Regions from separate parts of the Neobacillus sp. SM06 genome, predicted to be linked through region 2. Evidence: riboswitches for the same ligand, from Rfam matches in the RefSeq annotation. Region 2 holds a riboswitch; the other holds the start of a gene.
What was found. A riboswitch is a leader RNA that binds a small molecule or an ion and turns the genes downstream of it on or off. The one in region 2 is predicted to bind S-adenosylmethionine.
Positions count from the first base shown of each region.

Region 1: linked by a shared signal. The riboswitch ahead of mtnW (2,3-diketo-5-methylthiopentyl-1-phosphate enolase) and the one ahead of ACQYAD_RS01365 (homoserine dehydrogenase) in region 2 are both predicted to bind S-adenosylmethionine.

Region 1 covers NZ_JBNWEO010000014.1:41,541-49,356, reverse strand. The annotation lists gene ACQYAD_RS08830 (carbon-nitrogen family hydrolase) at 132-917, opposite strand; gene ACQYAD_RS08825 (pyridoxal phosphate-dependent aminotransferase) at 1,016-2,188, shown strand; SAM riboswitch class I at 2,278-2,388, shown strand; gene mtnW (2,3-diketo-5-methylthiopentyl-1-phosphate enolase) at 2,478-3,722, shown strand; gene mtnX (2-hydroxy-3-keto-5-methylthiopentenyl-1-phosphate phosphatase) at 3,719-4,381, shown strand; gene ACQYAD_RS08810 (methylthioribulose 1-phosphate dehydratase) at 4,378-5,007, shown strand; gene ACQYAD_RS08805 (1,2-dihydroxy-3-keto-5-methylthiopentene dioxygenase) at 5,345-5,878, shown strand; gene ACQYAD_RS08800 (transporter substrate-binding domain-containing protein) at 6,057-7,816, shown strand, end outside.
Region 2 covers NZ_JBNWEO010000007.1:42,313-50,128, forward strand. The annotation lists gene ACQYAD_RS01350 (TIGR01777 family oxidoreductase) at 39-941, shown strand; gene ACQYAD_RS01355 (YfhE family protein) at 1,010-1,138, shown strand; gene ACQYAD_RS01360 (YfhD family protein) at 1,223-1,408, shown strand; gene ACQYAD_RS01365 (homoserine dehydrogenase) at 1,587-2,822, opposite strand; SAM riboswitch class I at 2,889-3,001, opposite strand; gene argH (argininosuccinate lyase) at 3,099-4,475, opposite strand; gene ACQYAD_RS01375 (argininosuccinate synthase) at 4,595-5,806, opposite strand; gene argF (ornithine carbamoyltransferase) at 5,883-6,863, opposite strand; gene carB (carbamoyl-phosphate synthase (glutamine-hydrolyzing) large subunit) at 6,875-7,816, opposite strand, start outside.

The DNA.
Region 1 (7,816 bases), on a different contig from region 2:
ATTTTCAAAAGCTTGTAACTTTTCTTGATGACGATGATAGCAAGGTTTCTGGTAATCTGTCAATAGCTTTTTTAAAAATTTTCATAGTGTCAATGTGGTGAATTCAACTTTACTGCATGTTTCGGTCGTTACTATGAATAATACTCCGGTTTGCGGTCGGTGAAAATCGGGATTTGCTTTCTGACTTTTTGCACCAATTCCAAATCGATAACGGCTCTAAGCACTGCGGGATCTTCACCTGTTTCGGCAACGATTTCCCCCCATGGATCAATCACAAGCGAGTGGCCGGCAAAGACATTGTTTGGATCAGAGCCTGCGCGGTTTGCGGCAACCACATAACATTGGTTTTCAATTGCTCTTGCTATCAGCAACGAGCGCCAGTGCGCCAAACGCGGCAGAGGCCATTCGGCGACGACAAACAAAATTTCTGCACCCTTGGTTGTATGGGTACGGATCCACTCCGGGAAGCGGATGTCATAGCAAATCACACCGGCTGCTGCCGTGCCCTCAAGATGAAAAAGGCCGGTTTTTTCGCCATGCTGCAAATACAAGTGTTCATCCATCAGTTGAAATAGATGAAGTTTGCTGTATTCGCCGACAACGGTACCAGTCCGATCAAAGAAAAACATCGTGTTGGTCACTCCTTGATCGGTTTGCTTTGCAATGGAACCTCCCACGATATTCACCTGATGCGTTTTCGCGAGTCGGCTAAGAAAATGGATTGATTCGCTTCCGTTCCGGTCGGCAATTTCCTCAAGCCGGGTTAAATCGTAACCCGTTGTCCATAATTCCGGCAGCACTACCACATCGAGATTATGAGCTTCAAGCGCTTGAAATTGTTTTTCCACATTTTTAAAATTTGCTTTTGGATCGCCAAAAGCAATGTCGATTTGCAAACAGGCAACACGTAAGGGCATGCCTAAACCCTCCCTTTAAAAATTATCTTTACATCTTGCTTTTAACGATATATGATTGATGACTAGAATTTCAAGAATTTTTTAAGTAGGTGGAGAAAATGAAACAATTTGAGCAATCGGAACTGTTAAAACGGCTGCCGAAGCAGTTTTTTGCCTCACTTGTTGCAAAAGTGCAAGAGGTCATTGCCTCCGGAACAGATGTTATTAATCTTGGTCAGGGAAATCCTGATCAGCCTACCCCGCCACATATTGTGGAATCATTGCAACAGGCAGCACTCAACCCGGTGAACCATCGCTATTCTCCATTTCAAGGGTTTGCTTATTTTAAACAGGCTACCGCTGAATTTTATAATCGGGAGTATGGCGTGACGATTAACCCAGAAACAGAAGTTGCGATTCTTTTTGGCGGTAAGGCAGGGTTGGTTGAAATTCCGCAATGTTTACTGAATCCTGGGGATTTGGTATTGGTTCCCGATCCGGGGTATCCGGATTATTGGTCGGGGATTGAGCTTGCCGGGGCGAAAATGGAATGGATGGCTCTAAAGGAAGAAAACGGCTTTCTTCCCGATTACCGTGAACTTTCGGATCTGGCGCTTGAGAAAGCAAAGCTGATGTTCTTGAATTATCCGAATAATCCGACAGGTGCAATTGCGACGGAGGAATTTTTTGCAGAAACCGTTGCCCTTGCCAAGCGGCATGATCTTTGTGTTGTCCACGATTTTGCTTACGGTGCGATTGGTTTTGATGGAAAAAAACCGATCAGTTTTTTGCAGGCAGATGGGGCAAAGGATATTGGCATTGAAATTTATACATTATCGAAAACGTATAATATGGCCGGATGGCGCGTTGGCTTTGCAGTTGGAAATCCAAGTGTAATTGCAGCGATTAATCTGCTTCAGGATCATTTGTATGTCAGCCTGTTTGGTGCGGTACAGGAAGCGGCCGTAACCGCGCTATTATCATCGCAGGAATGTGTTCATGAAGTAACGGCTCTTTATGAATCGCGCCGAAATGCGTTTATCCACGCATTGAGAGAAATTGGCTGGAAAGTGAATGCGCCGGCAGGATCATTTTTTGCCTGGCTAAAAATTCCGGATGGCTATACTTCTGAGCAATTTGCCGATTTGTTGCTTGAAAAATCCGGAGTTGCTGTGGCGCCGGGAATTGGTTTTGGTTCATATGGCGAGGGCTATGTTCGGGTAGGACTGTTAACAGATGAATGCCGGTTACTCGAAGCAGCTGAAAGAATCAAAGGATTAAATATTTTCTAGTTTTTCATTGACATTATGGTAAAAACCTGTCATAATCCAAATGAATTTACTGAAAAACTATGACAATTTAATAGATTCTTAAAAGATTTTTCTTATTAAGAGCAGGTGGAGGGACGAGCCCGATGAAGCCCGGCAACCGACTTTGACTTTTCGTTAAAAGCACGGTGCTAATTCTTGCAGCATTCGCTGAGAGATAAGAAGATGCTAGCGTTTCGTCTAACCTCTTCTTGTTGAAGGGGTTTTATTTTTGGGAAAAATTTGGTTTTATGTAAGGCAGGGGGAAGTATAAATGTCACAAATCACAGCTACCTATTTGGTGCACGATGCAAACGGGCAGTTGGAAAAGAAAGCAGAGGGAATCGCACTTGGGTTAACGGTTGGTTCCTGGACCGATTTGCCGCATCTTGAACAAGAACAGTTGAAAAAGCATAAAGGAACGGTCGTCCGTATCGATCGGCTGGCGGACGATGAATCGGCAAACGCTTATTTTGGTAAGAAACTGACAAAAGGATTGATCCGGATCGCTTATCCAGCTGCTAATTTTTCTTCGGACTTGCCGGCGATTTTAACAACGGTCTTTGGTAAACTTTCATTGGATGGAGAAATTAAGTTGCTTGATTTGAAATTTTCAGCCGAACTTGCAGCGGCGTTTCCAGGTCCCCGCTTTGGGATTGAGGGCATTCGCGCAAAACTAGGGGTGCACGATCGTCCACTCTTGATGAGTATTTTTAAAGGAGTGATCGGCCGGGATCTTGCCTTTTTGGAAAATCAATTGCGGGCACAGGCATTAGGCGGTATTGATATTGTGAAAGACGATGAAATCTTGTTTGACAATCCGTTGACACCGTTTGAAGAGAGGATCCGAGCAGGCAGGAAGATTCTTGATGAGGTATTTGCTGAAACCGGTCACCGCACGCTTTATGCAGTGAATCTAACAGGCAGAACGTTTGAGTTAAAGGAAAAAGCGAAGCGGGCAGGAGAACTTGGCGCAGACATGCTGCTATTGAATGGATTTGCCTATGGATTGGATGTTTTGCAGTCATTACGGGAAGCGGATGAAATAGGCTTGCCAATTATGGCTCACCCGGCTGTAAGCGGGGCGTTGACTTCATCGGCGTTTTATGGCTTCAGTCATCACCTGTTGTTGGGAAAACTGCTACGCTATGCTGGGGCGGATCTGATTTTATTCCCTTCTCCTTATGGCAGTGTAGCGATTCCAAGGAAAAAGACAATCAGGATTGCGGATGTGGCAACGAAGGGAGAACACGGCTTGAATCGGGCCTTTCCGGTACCTTCCGCCGGAATTCATCCCGGTTTAGTCCCATTGCTAGTTCAGGATTTTGGCATTGACCATATCGTCAATGCTGGCGGCGGTGTCCATGGACATCCTGGCGGTGCAGTGGGCGGCGGGAAGGCTTTCCGTGCAGCAATTTCCGCAAGCCTTGAAGGGAAAAATTTGCAAGAGGCCGCTGAAAACTGTTCCGAATTAAAACAGGCCCTTGATCTTTGGGGCGTACAAGAGGTGAAGGTATGACAAAGAACGTGATTTTTTGCGATTTTGATGGGACGATCACCAACAATGACAACATTATTGCAATTATGAAAAAATTCGCTCCACCTGAGTGGCTTGCGTTGAAAGACGGTGTTTTAAGCCAGCAAATTTCTGTTCAAGAAGGGGTGGGCAAGATGTTTGCCCTGCTGCCTTCTTCGCTGAAAGAAGAGATCATCCGATTTCTGAAAGAAACTGCCAGCATTCGATCTGGCTTCCAGGAATTTGTCCGGTATGCAGAAGGAAATGGCTATGAACTATTCATCGTGAGCGGCGGAATTGATTTTTTTGTCTATCCATTATTGGAAGGTTTGGTTCCGCCTGAGCGAATTTATTGCAATGGTGCTGATTTTAGCGGGGAGACAATTAAAATTCTTTGGCCGCATGAATGTGATGAACAGTGTGATAATGGCTGTGGATGCTGCAAGCCTTCATTGTTACGGAAATTGACGTCCAAGGAAGATTACAAGCTCGTCATAGGCGATTCTGTTACGGATTTAGCGATTAGTCAATTGGCCGATCAAGTCATCGCACGAGATTTTCTTTTGGAAAAATGCCGTGAACTGGGTTTTCCGCATAAAGAATTTGTGACTTTTCATGATGTAATGGAGTTTCTGGAAAAGAAAGCGGAGGTGGGTATATGAGCCTTTTGCAGTCGCGCTGGGATGAGCTTGCAGATGTTAAGCGGGAGCTGGCCGAGCGGGATTGGTTTCCCGGGACAAGTGGAAATCTTTCGATCAAAGTAGAGGAGGATCCAATCACGTTTCTTGTTACTGCAAGCGGAAAGGATAAGCGAAAACACACTCCGGAAGATTTTTTATTAGTCGATGCGAGCGGTACACCTGCGGAACCGACTTCGTTAAAACCCTCAGCCGAAACGCTGCTACATGTAGAAGTGTACAATCGGTCGAATGCTGGCTGCAGCTTGCATGTTCATACAGTGGACAACAATGTTGTCTCCGAGCTCTACGGGGATAGCGGCGAAATCGTTTTTACCGGCCAGGAGCTGATTAAAGCGTTTGGCTACTGGGAGGACGACGCTTCGTTAACGATTCCGATAATTCCAAATCATGCTGATATCCCGCGATTGGCTTTGGCGTTTAGGGAGCATGTCAAAGCTGATAAGGGCGCTGTCTTGATCCGAAACCATGGCATCACGGTCTGGGGTGAAGATGCGTTCAGCGCGAAAAAATATTTGGAAGCATGTGAATTTTTGTTTCAATACCATTTGAAACTATTGTCATTGCGAAGTGTCGTTCTAGCCAAATAGGCTGGAAACCGACTATGTTAAGCTTAATTTGGAAAATCGTTTTTTAAAAGAGCCTCCATGACGCTTGGTGGGTCAAAAATACAGTTGACGTGTCATGAGAAGAGAGGTCATGACGTATGGTGGTCAAAAAGCGAGGGAGCACGTCACCGAGAGAGGCTGTCAAGACCCGTCAGAGCGAAAAAAAGCCGTAATGGGTCACTGAGAAAGGTTATCAATATTTAAAAGAAGCAAAAGTGCATTTAAAAGAATAATCATTTTGACATATGCAAGGCAAAAAACTTATTCGTTATTCGTACAGCGATCATTAACCGCTAATAAATTATAGGAGGCTAGCAAAATGGCACAAATTCGTTTTCACGCAACAAATGAGAGAATTGAAAAAGAAACTGAAGTTGAAGCATTTTTAAATTCGCAAGGGGTTATTTTTGAAAAATGGGACATCACCAAACTGCCAGAAGAACTAAAAGAGAAATATTTGTTATCTGATGAAGAAAAGGAACAAATTTTAGAAACTTTCGGATCAGAAATTTCCGATATTTCTGCCCGCCGCGGCTACAAAGCACAAGATGTCATTTCTTTAACGGAAGCAACCCCGAATCTGGATGAACTTCTTGTCAATTTTAAGCGTGAGCACCATCATTCCGATGATGAAGTTCGCTTTATTGTCAGCGGGCACGGTATTTTTGCGATTGAAGGGGAGAATGGAACATGGTTTGATGTCGAATTAAATCCTGGTGATCTCATTTCTGTTCCGGAAAATGTCCGTCACTATTTCACCCTTCAAGAAGACCGTCAAGTGGTTGCCATCCGAATCTTTGTTACTACTGCCGGATGGGTACCAATCTATGAAAAAGAGCAATTTCAAGCATAAACGTACATTTATAGTTGATGCTCATACTTAAATACTTGCCCATGCAGCTGAATGATCAGCTGCATTTATTATATTGTCAGAATTGTCTTTTAGTTAATGAAAATTCAAATTATTCAATCTATGGGTTATAATAAAATAAAATGCATGGAAGCAGAGGGGAGGACTATGGATCAAAAAAATGCCGATAAAAATAATGTTTGTTTTCGCTCTCATCGCTAGTATAGGATTCAGCCTTTTTGTCCCGAGGGCAATGGCCGAAAAAAAGATGTACAAGATTGCGATTAATAGGTCACTTCCTCCTTTTTCTTTTATCGACGAAAAAGGAAAATTATCCGGGTTCAGTGTGGAACTGATGCGTAAAATTGCTCGGGAAAATGCCTTGCATTTCACGTTTTTACCGATGACAGAAAGGGAGGCAGAAAAAGCTTTACATAATGGAACGGTTGATGCCATTGGCGGTATCACCTACAGTACAGAGAGAGACAGGCAATTTGATTTTTCGGTACCTTATTTTACAATGTCCTACTCCATCATCATACCAAGTCAATCCAAAAATTCGATTCAAAAAATAACCGACCTTCGCAACAAACATGTTGTCCTTGAAAATCGCACAACGATTGTGGCAGACTTGCTCAATATGCGTAACACCAATTTAACATTTGCTACTAATCAATATTCAGGCTTGCTCACGTTAATCGAGGGACGGGCAGATGCCTTTATCGGCAACAAATGGACGTCTTCTTATTTTTTAAAACGGCTAGACAAGGAAAAAGAATTTACTATTTTAGAAGAAGTGATTGAACCAGCCGACTATGCAATTGCTGTCCGTGAAGGTGATGGAACGTTTCTCAACGTCATCAATAAAACGCTGACCAATTTAAAGGCAAAAGGAGAACTTAACTCGTTGGTTGACCGCTGGATTATGCCAGAACAGAATGCCGAAGTCATCCGCCTTGAACAATTTATCCGCATACTTTCCGGTATTCTGATTGCTGTTGCGGCCATACTATTATTTATTTACATATGGAATCAGCGGCTAAAGAAGGCAGTTTATCATCAAACAAACCAGCTTTGGCATTTAAATAAAAGCCTGATTTGGCAACAGCAGAAAATTGCTGATAGCAACGCTTTTAAAGAATCAATTTTAAACAATGTCGATACAGGAATTGTTACCTTTGACTTAAATTATAGACTGACAAGCTGTAATGTAAGTGCGATTGAAATTCTGAATTTACACCCCAAAGAGAATGGAGACTGTGATCCATCGCAGCTTTTAAACCAATTACTAGAGGATTATTTTAAGCAGCCGGCGGAACAGGAACCTCTCCTTGTTCCACACATTTATGAAACAAATGAAAACGGTACCAAAAAAGTCATTCACTATCGGTTTTTGGAACTCTATGATTCTCAAGAAATAAAAACAGGGTACCTCCTTTCGGCCAATGATGTGACGCAAAAAATGAAATTGGAACAAAAGTTGATAACTCAAGAAAAACTGCATGCCCTTGGACAGCTTGTTGCCGGTGTCGCTCATGAGATCCGCAATCCATTGACTTCCATTAAAACATTCATTGATTTACTGCCTGCCAAGTATGATCGGCCGCAATTTCGTGAGATGCTGCTTGAGCATTTGCCGGCAGAAGTCAATCGCTTAAATACGATCGTAACGGATCTCGTTGATTTTGCCCGGCCGCGCCAGCCGATTAAACAGAAATGTTCTGTTGCAGAACTGACTTCTTTTTTCAATTTTCTCAAAATAACGATGCAAAAGAAAGAAATCGTGTTTGAAGAACAAAAAGATGACAACATCGTCTTCTTTCTTGATCCACAACAAATTCGTCAAGTCCTGTTGAATATTTTGCTCAATGCGATGGATGCGGTGGAAACGAAACCGATCAAGAAAATACTTGTCAAGATAGAAAAAGAAACCGATTTTGA
Region 2 (7,816 bases):
AAAAATCATCGTAAAATAAACGAAAGGGAGGCGTCGATATGAAAATCGCAATTGCGGGCGGCAGCGGATTTGTTGGAAAAGCGCTAACGGGAGCGTTAGTAAAAAATAACCATGAAGTCATTATTTTAACAAGAGGTTCAAGCAAAAAGAATCCGGACAGTGGTGTTCGATTTGTTCAGTGGCTTTCACCTGCCAGCGACCCACTCAAGGATCTCGAGAACACAGAGATTTTTATCAATCTTGCCGGCGAATCATTGAGCAAAGGGCGTTGGACAGAACAAAGAAAAAAGCAAATTCTGGATAGCCGCTTGAATGCGGTTGACGAGCTTCTTGCTGTTTTTAAAAAAATGAACAAAAAACCGGGCGCGCTCATTAACGCAAGTGCCATCGGGTATTATGGTACTTCTGAAACGGAAATTTTCACCGAAACCTCGCAACCGGGACATGACTTTCTTGCCAAAACGGTTACGAAATGGGAACAAAAAGCGATAGAAGCTGAACAGCTCGGTGTACGAACAGTACTGTGCCGGTTTGGTATTATCCTTGATCGGCAGGAAGGCGCTTTGCCGAAAATCGTCTTTCCGTATCAGGCTTTTGTTGGCGGTCCAATCGGAAGCGGAAGGCAATGGATGTCGTGGATCCATATCAAGGATGTAGTAAATGCTCTTTTATTTGTGATTGAAAACAGGAAAATCGCAGGTCCGGTTAATTTTACAGCACCACATGCCGTGCAAATGAAGGAATTTGCACGGCAGCTTGCAAAAATTCTCCATCGGCCACATTGGCTTCCTGTTCCAAACATTGCGCTCCAGCTTTTACTTGGCGAAATGAGTATGCTCGTTTTGGAGGGACAAAAAGTTCTGCCAAACCAATTGATGGAACACGGCTATTCATTCCAATTTCCCAACCTCGCAGATGCAGTAAGAGACATTTTTTCATAAACGTTTGTATCATTCCTTTTAAAAAAGGCAAAAATGGGGATAAGTACAGATGAAAGGAATGATTTTCGATGGTGGAAAAAAAGAAGAAGGAAAAGCCGAAATTTACGTTAACGAGTATGCAGGAAGTTAACTATCAAAGAGAGTTCAAAATGGCCGATCGCGCCGGTGGTTTTGACGAACGGAGATCCAAGCATTAATTACCATTTATAACTCTTTTCATTTTGCGGATGATATAAATGGGGATCCCATTCCCCATCAAAAAACGAAAGGGGTTTTTTGCAATGGGTCGTGCGAACAAACATAAAACTCGTGATAAAAACAAAGCATCACTTCCACAAGTGCCGAAGAATCTGAAATCAGACGGACTCGATGTCGAATATTCCCGGGAACTTGCTGATCAGGAGGATTTAGAGGCACAAGCACGGTCAAATGCGGCTGCACAGCGCGCTAGAGCAAAGAAGAAATAACCACCCTTTCAGAAAGAAGCAGGATCAAGCCTGCTTCTTTTTTAAATTGTGGATAATTTCCGGTTCCGCTTCTTTCCCTCTGGATAATGTGGATAATTCGATTAAACCTTTGCCAAACTGATGATTACATTGTTGATAAGTATGGGGATTCTGTGTATAAGTCTGTGGAAAACTTCGGTTATAAAGTTATAGCCAATTTGCTTTCTTTCTGATTCAACCTTTCCACATCCCCATAAATCGGGAAGGAAATGAGTCCTTTATTTTGTTCTGCCAATTCAGCGATTTCTTCTGCTGCCGCTTTTAGCAAATAACAGCCATTCTTCAGTTCACTTATCCAGTGAATGGAATGGATTGTTCTTTTTTTGTATACGCCATCGACAATCCAGACACCTTTTGACTGCTGGATGCTGTTTGCCGCATCTTCTACCCTCTTTGACATAAGAACCGTTTCTGCTTTATTTTTCAAAACAAAAATAAGGTCTTCCAGCATGGCGCTTGCCGTTGGAAACATACCGGCGCCCGGGCCTTGCAATGTAATGCTTCCAACAATATCAGAAACAATATTGACCGCATTTTGCACTCCTTCGATCGAATAAAATGGATGATCTTTTGCTACAAGAACGGGTTTTACAGACCCTGTTACTTGGTTGCCATTCTTGCTGACGGTCGCAATATGTTTAAATCTTAGTCCAAGCTTCTCTGCAAAAGCAATCCACTCGCTTGTGATTTTGGCAATCCCTTGAAGTTCGACTTCATTCCATTTCGGCTCTTGGCCAAAAGCCATTTTGCTTAAAATCATCAGTTTGTAAAATGCATCGATTCCTTCAATATCATTTGTTGGGTCGGCTTCTGCAAAACCGTTTTCCTGAGCCTGTTTTAACGCCGACGCAAAAGATTGCTTCTTCTCGCGCATTTCCGTGAGAATAAAATTGGAGGTACCATTTAAAATTCCTTGAATCTTTTGAACTTGATTGACATGAAACAATTGCCGAAGCGTTTGAATAATGGGAATACCGCCTGCCACTGTCGCTTCGAACCCAACCGATACATTGTGTTGAGCGGCAATTTCAAGCAATTCTCTTCCATGGTGGGCAAACATTTCTTTATTGGCCGTGATTATATGGCAGCCTCTGGCGATTGCTTTTTTTAAATACGTAAAGCTTGGCTCCTGTTCTACAATTGCTTCCATCACAACATCAAGCTGGGGCAAGCGCAAAATTTCTTCAAAATCGGTTGTAACCAAAACCTTTTCTCCGATAGTGCGAACCTTGTTTTGATTGCGAATCAAAACGGCTGCCACTTCAACTTTTTTCCCTAAAATCGCCGTGAGCTCTTGCTCGTGTGACTGAATTGTTTTATATACACCCTCACCAACTGTTCCGAAACCTAAAATCGCAACCCGAATAACTGACATCATCCCGCACCCTTTCTTGTTTTTGACTAAAAAAAGCCCTCTTCATAAGAAGAGGGCTTTTTCCTCCTCTTATCTTTCAGGTTTCGAAAAAACCTGCAGGAATTAGCACCTTTTCAAGGAATACCTTGAAGGTTGCCGGGCTTCATCGGGCCTAGTCCCTCCGCCGCTCTGGATAAGAGTATTTATAGAATTGTTTTCATTTTCCATCGTCAATTTATAAAAATCATATTAGCGCAACCAGACTGGTATGTCAATATTTTTAAAAATTTTCGTCATTTATTTGCCGAGCTTGGCTTCAGCCAGTTCGATTTGGGCTTTTACTTGCTCAGGTGCCGTGCCGCCAAAGCTGTTGCGGACCGCAACGACATGTTCCGGCGCCAGCACCTCATAAATATCTTCCTCAAATAATGAACTGAATTGCTGGTACTCTTCAAAGCTCAAATCCAACAAAAATTTCTCCTGCTGGATCGCATAAAGGACGATTTTCCCGATGACTTCATGCGCCTCACGAAATGGCAGGCCTTTGCGGACCAAGTAGTCAGCAATATCCGTTGCATTTGAAAAATCATGGTTAATCGCTTTACGCATAACATTTGTATTCACTTTCATTGTTTCGATCATCGGTGCCAAAAGCTTTAATGAGCCTTCAAGCGTTTCGACTGTATCAAACATGCCTTCTTTGTCTTCTTGCAAATCTTTATTATAAGCAAGCGGCAATCCTTTTAAAACGGTCAACAGACCCATTAAGTTTCCGTACGTTCTGCCGGTTTTTCCCCTCAAAAGTTCAGGTACGTCAGGGTTTTTCTTTTGCGGCATGATGCTCGAACCGGTGCAAAAAGAATCGTCCAGTTCAATAAATTGAAATTCCTGGCTTGACCACAGAACAAACTCTTCAGAAAGGCGGGAGATATGGGTCATAATAATTGAGCCGATCGATAAAAATTCCAAAATAAAATCGCGGTCGCTCACAGCGTCCATGCTGTTTGGATAAATCGTTTCAAAACCGAGAATATCCGCGACACGTTCTCGATTAATCGGAAAAGTTGTCCCAGCTAATGCGCCGGAGCCAAGCGGCAGCCAATTGATCCGTTTTAAGCTATCAATCAGTCGCTCCTTATCGCGCTCAAACATCCAAAAGTATGCCATAAGATGATGGGCGAATGAAACAGGCTGGGCGCGCTGAAGATGAGTATACCCGGGTATCAATGTCTCAACATTCACTTTTGCTTGTGCCAGCAAGGCTTGCTGCACGCTCTCAACCAGCGTGATAAGTTCAGTTGTTTTCGTGCGCAAATAGAGATGCATATCGGTTGCAACCTGGTCATTTCTGCTTCTGCCGGTATGCAGCTTGCCGCCGACCGAACCGACTTTTTCGATCAGCAGTTTTTCTATATTCATGTGGATATCTTCATCTTCAACTAAAAATTCCACTTCATTGTTCTCAATCATTTTTTTGATCTCAAGCAGGCCAAGCTTTATTTTTCCAGCATCCTCTGACGGGATAATGCCACATTCCCCCAACATTTGTACATGTGCCAAGCTGCCGGCAATATCTTCTTTTGCCAATTTTTGATCAAAAGAAATCGATGCAGTAAATTCTTCTACGAGCTTGTTCGTTTCCTTTGTAAAGCGCCCGCCCCATAACTTTGACATTCTCTGTTCCTCCTGAACCGATATGAAGTTTGCCCTCGAAAAAATTTCGAGGGCATGCCTTCTTTTATTTTAAACGATGTTTTTTTTGATATGCAAAATTGAGATCGCTGGCGAACCGGTTATTTTAAAACCGTTTCTTTTTGGTTGACTTCGGAATAAACTTTGGTTGGCAGCCCCCAGAGCTTAATAAAGCCCACTGCGGCATTGTGATCAAAGGCATCGCCTTTCGTATACGTAGCCAGCTCTTCATTGTATAAGCTGTGGACGGATTTTCTGCCGACAACGGTATGGTTTCCTTTGAAAAGCTTCACACGAATGGTTCCCGAAACGACTTTTTGCGTTTCTTCAATAAAGGCATCCAGTGCTGCTTTTAGCGGAGAGTACCACAGACCTTCGTAAATAATTTTAGCCATTTGCTGGTCAATCTGCGTTTTAAATTGCGTTACTTCTCGCGGCAGTGTAAGGAATTCCAATTCTTTATGGGCATTAATTAAAATTAATGCTGCTGGATTTTCATACACTTCACGCGATTTAATGCCAACAAGGCGGTTTTCAATATGGTCAATGCGGCCGACGCCATGTTTGCCGCCAAGCATATTTAATGTTTCGATTAATTGCACAAGCGGAAGTTTTTCACCGTTCAATGCAACCGGAACGCCCTGCTCGAATTCAATCTCAATGTATTCTGCCTCATCCGGCGTCTGCTCAATCGGATTTGTCCAGTCAAATGCAGCTTCCGGCGCTTCAGCCCACGGATTTTCAAGTACGCCGGCTTCGCAAGCACGTCCCCAAATATTGGCATCGATCGAGAAAGGATTTTCCAAATTAATTGGAATCGGAATACCATTTTTTTCGGCATACGCGATTTCTTCATCACGGGTCATTCCCCATTCACGTACTGGAGCAACGATTTTCAAGTTTGGATTCAGAGCTTGAATCGATACCTCAAAACGAACTTGGTCGTTTCCTTTTCCAGTGCAGCCGTGTGCAACGGCAACCGCGCCTTCTTTCTCGGCTACTTCGACCAATAGCTTAGAAATGAGCGGACGGGATAATGCGGAAGATAGCGGATATTTCCCTTCGTACAAACAGTTTGCTTTCAAGGCCGGAAGCAAGTAATCCTTTGCCAGCATTTCTTTTGCATCAATCATATAGGCTTTAATGGCACCGACATTCAATGCTTTATTTTTAATCGCTTCAAGATCCTTGCCTTCTCCCACATCAAGACCGAGCGCAATCACATCGTATCCATATTTTTCTTGAATCCATTTCACTGAAACGGATGTATCTAAACCGCCTGAATAGGCTAGAACAATTTTCTCTTTTGACATCTTACTGTCCCCTCGCAATATGTTGTATTAAAATTCATTTGATAGAATTATTATACATCCAATCGCATAGAAATTGCTAGTATTTTTTTTCAAGTAAAATTTTCAAAATTGCTTTCTGGGCATGGAGCCGGTTTTCTGCTTCATCAAAGACGACGGAATGTGGGCCATCGATAATCTCTGCTGTCACTTCTTCGCCGCGGTGTGCTGGCAGGCAATGCAGGAAGATAAAATCATCTTTCGCATTTTCACATAATGCTTCGTTCACTTGATAGGCTTTTAAGTCTTCCATTCTTTTTTGCTGCTCTCGTTCCTGACCCATGCTCGCCCATACGTCAGTCACCACCACATCCGCGCCGCTGACCGCTTCTTTCGGATCATGGCAAATCGTGATGGAGCCGCACGTTATTTCCGCATCTATCTCTGCTTTTGCCACAATTTCCTCGTTCGGCAAATATCCTGCAGGACTTGCGATCGCAATATGCATCCCCGTTTTCGCCGCTCCCTCAATTAACGAGTGAGCCATATTGTTGTTTCCATCTCCCAGATAGCAAAGCTTAAGTCCTGAAAGCTTTCCTTTCTGTTCTAAAATTGTTAACAGATCTGCCATCACCTGTGTTGGATGCTGCAAATCGGTCAGTCCGTTGATAACTGGAACAGTTGCGTGTGCTGCAAGTTCTTCAACAGATTCATGGGAAAATGTGCGGATCATGATGCCATCCACATAACGTGACAACACTTTCGCCGTATCGGAAATCGATTCGCCTCTGCCAAGCTGAATATCTTTTGAACTCAAGAAAATTGCATGGCCGCCAAGCTGGAGCATTCCGACTTCAAAGGAAACGCGTGTTCTTGTTGATGATTTTTCAAAAATCATTCCAAGCACTTTTCCGCTTAAAAACGAATGCGGTTTTCCAGCCTTTTGCATTGCTTTTAATTCCTGTGCCGTTTCAAGCAAACTCAAGATCTCTTCAGGCGTATAATCGGCCAGCTGCAGGAAGTCTTTTCCCTGCAACAGCCCGCTATTCTCGATTCCGTTTTGTTTCATTGTATTCTGCATGGATACTCCCCCTAGGATAAGCTTTTTTCCATTTGATAGTATTCCCCAACCGTTCTTACCACAGCTTTTTGAGGGGATTGCTTCCAAAGACCAATAATCGCCTTTACGGTATCTAAATGGGTAAAGGATGGAATCGTAAAACGTGTGGCCTGTTCGCGGATCGCAAAACCGAATTTGCGGTCATCGCGCCCTTGATTTGGAATATTGATCACAAGACCGACCTCTTGTTTTTTGAAAAGATCTATAAGCTGCTGTTCATTTTTGATGATGGTCTCAACAGCAATGCCATTCTTTTGTAAAAATTGCGCCGTTCCTTCGGTTGCCGCAAGTCTGCACGCCTGCTTTGCCAACGACCCCATTATCGGTAGGCTTTCGGCTTTTGCACGATCAGAAATCGAGCATAGAATTAGCTTTTCGCTTGCAGGCTGATCCGCCAGCAGTACTGTTTTATCAAGCGCCTCTTGGAACGTAGAACCGAGGCCAAGCACTTCACCGGTTGATTTCATTTCAGGGCCAAGAATCGGATCCACCCCTTTTAACTTTCCAGAAGAAAAAATTGGCTTTTTCACTGAATAATAACCTGGCTCTTCCAGCAGTCCTTGTTGAGGGCTAAGGGTTGCTGCCGCGGCACCTAATTGAACCTTTGTTGCCCACTCGATCAGCGGTACACTGGTGACTTTGCTGATGATTGGCACGGTTCTAGATGAGCGCGGGTTCACTTCAAGAACATATACTTTCCCATCATTTATGACAAATTGAATATTCATGATCCCAACAATCGGCAATGCTTTCGCGATTCTGCCAGCATAATCAATTAACGTTCCCTTCATCTCGGACGTTAAAGTCAGCGGCGGAAAAATTGAAATGCTGTCGCCGGAATGAACACCGGCTCGTTCAATATGCTCAAAAATTCCGGGTACAAGAATTTCCTCGCCATCGCTGACAACATCCAT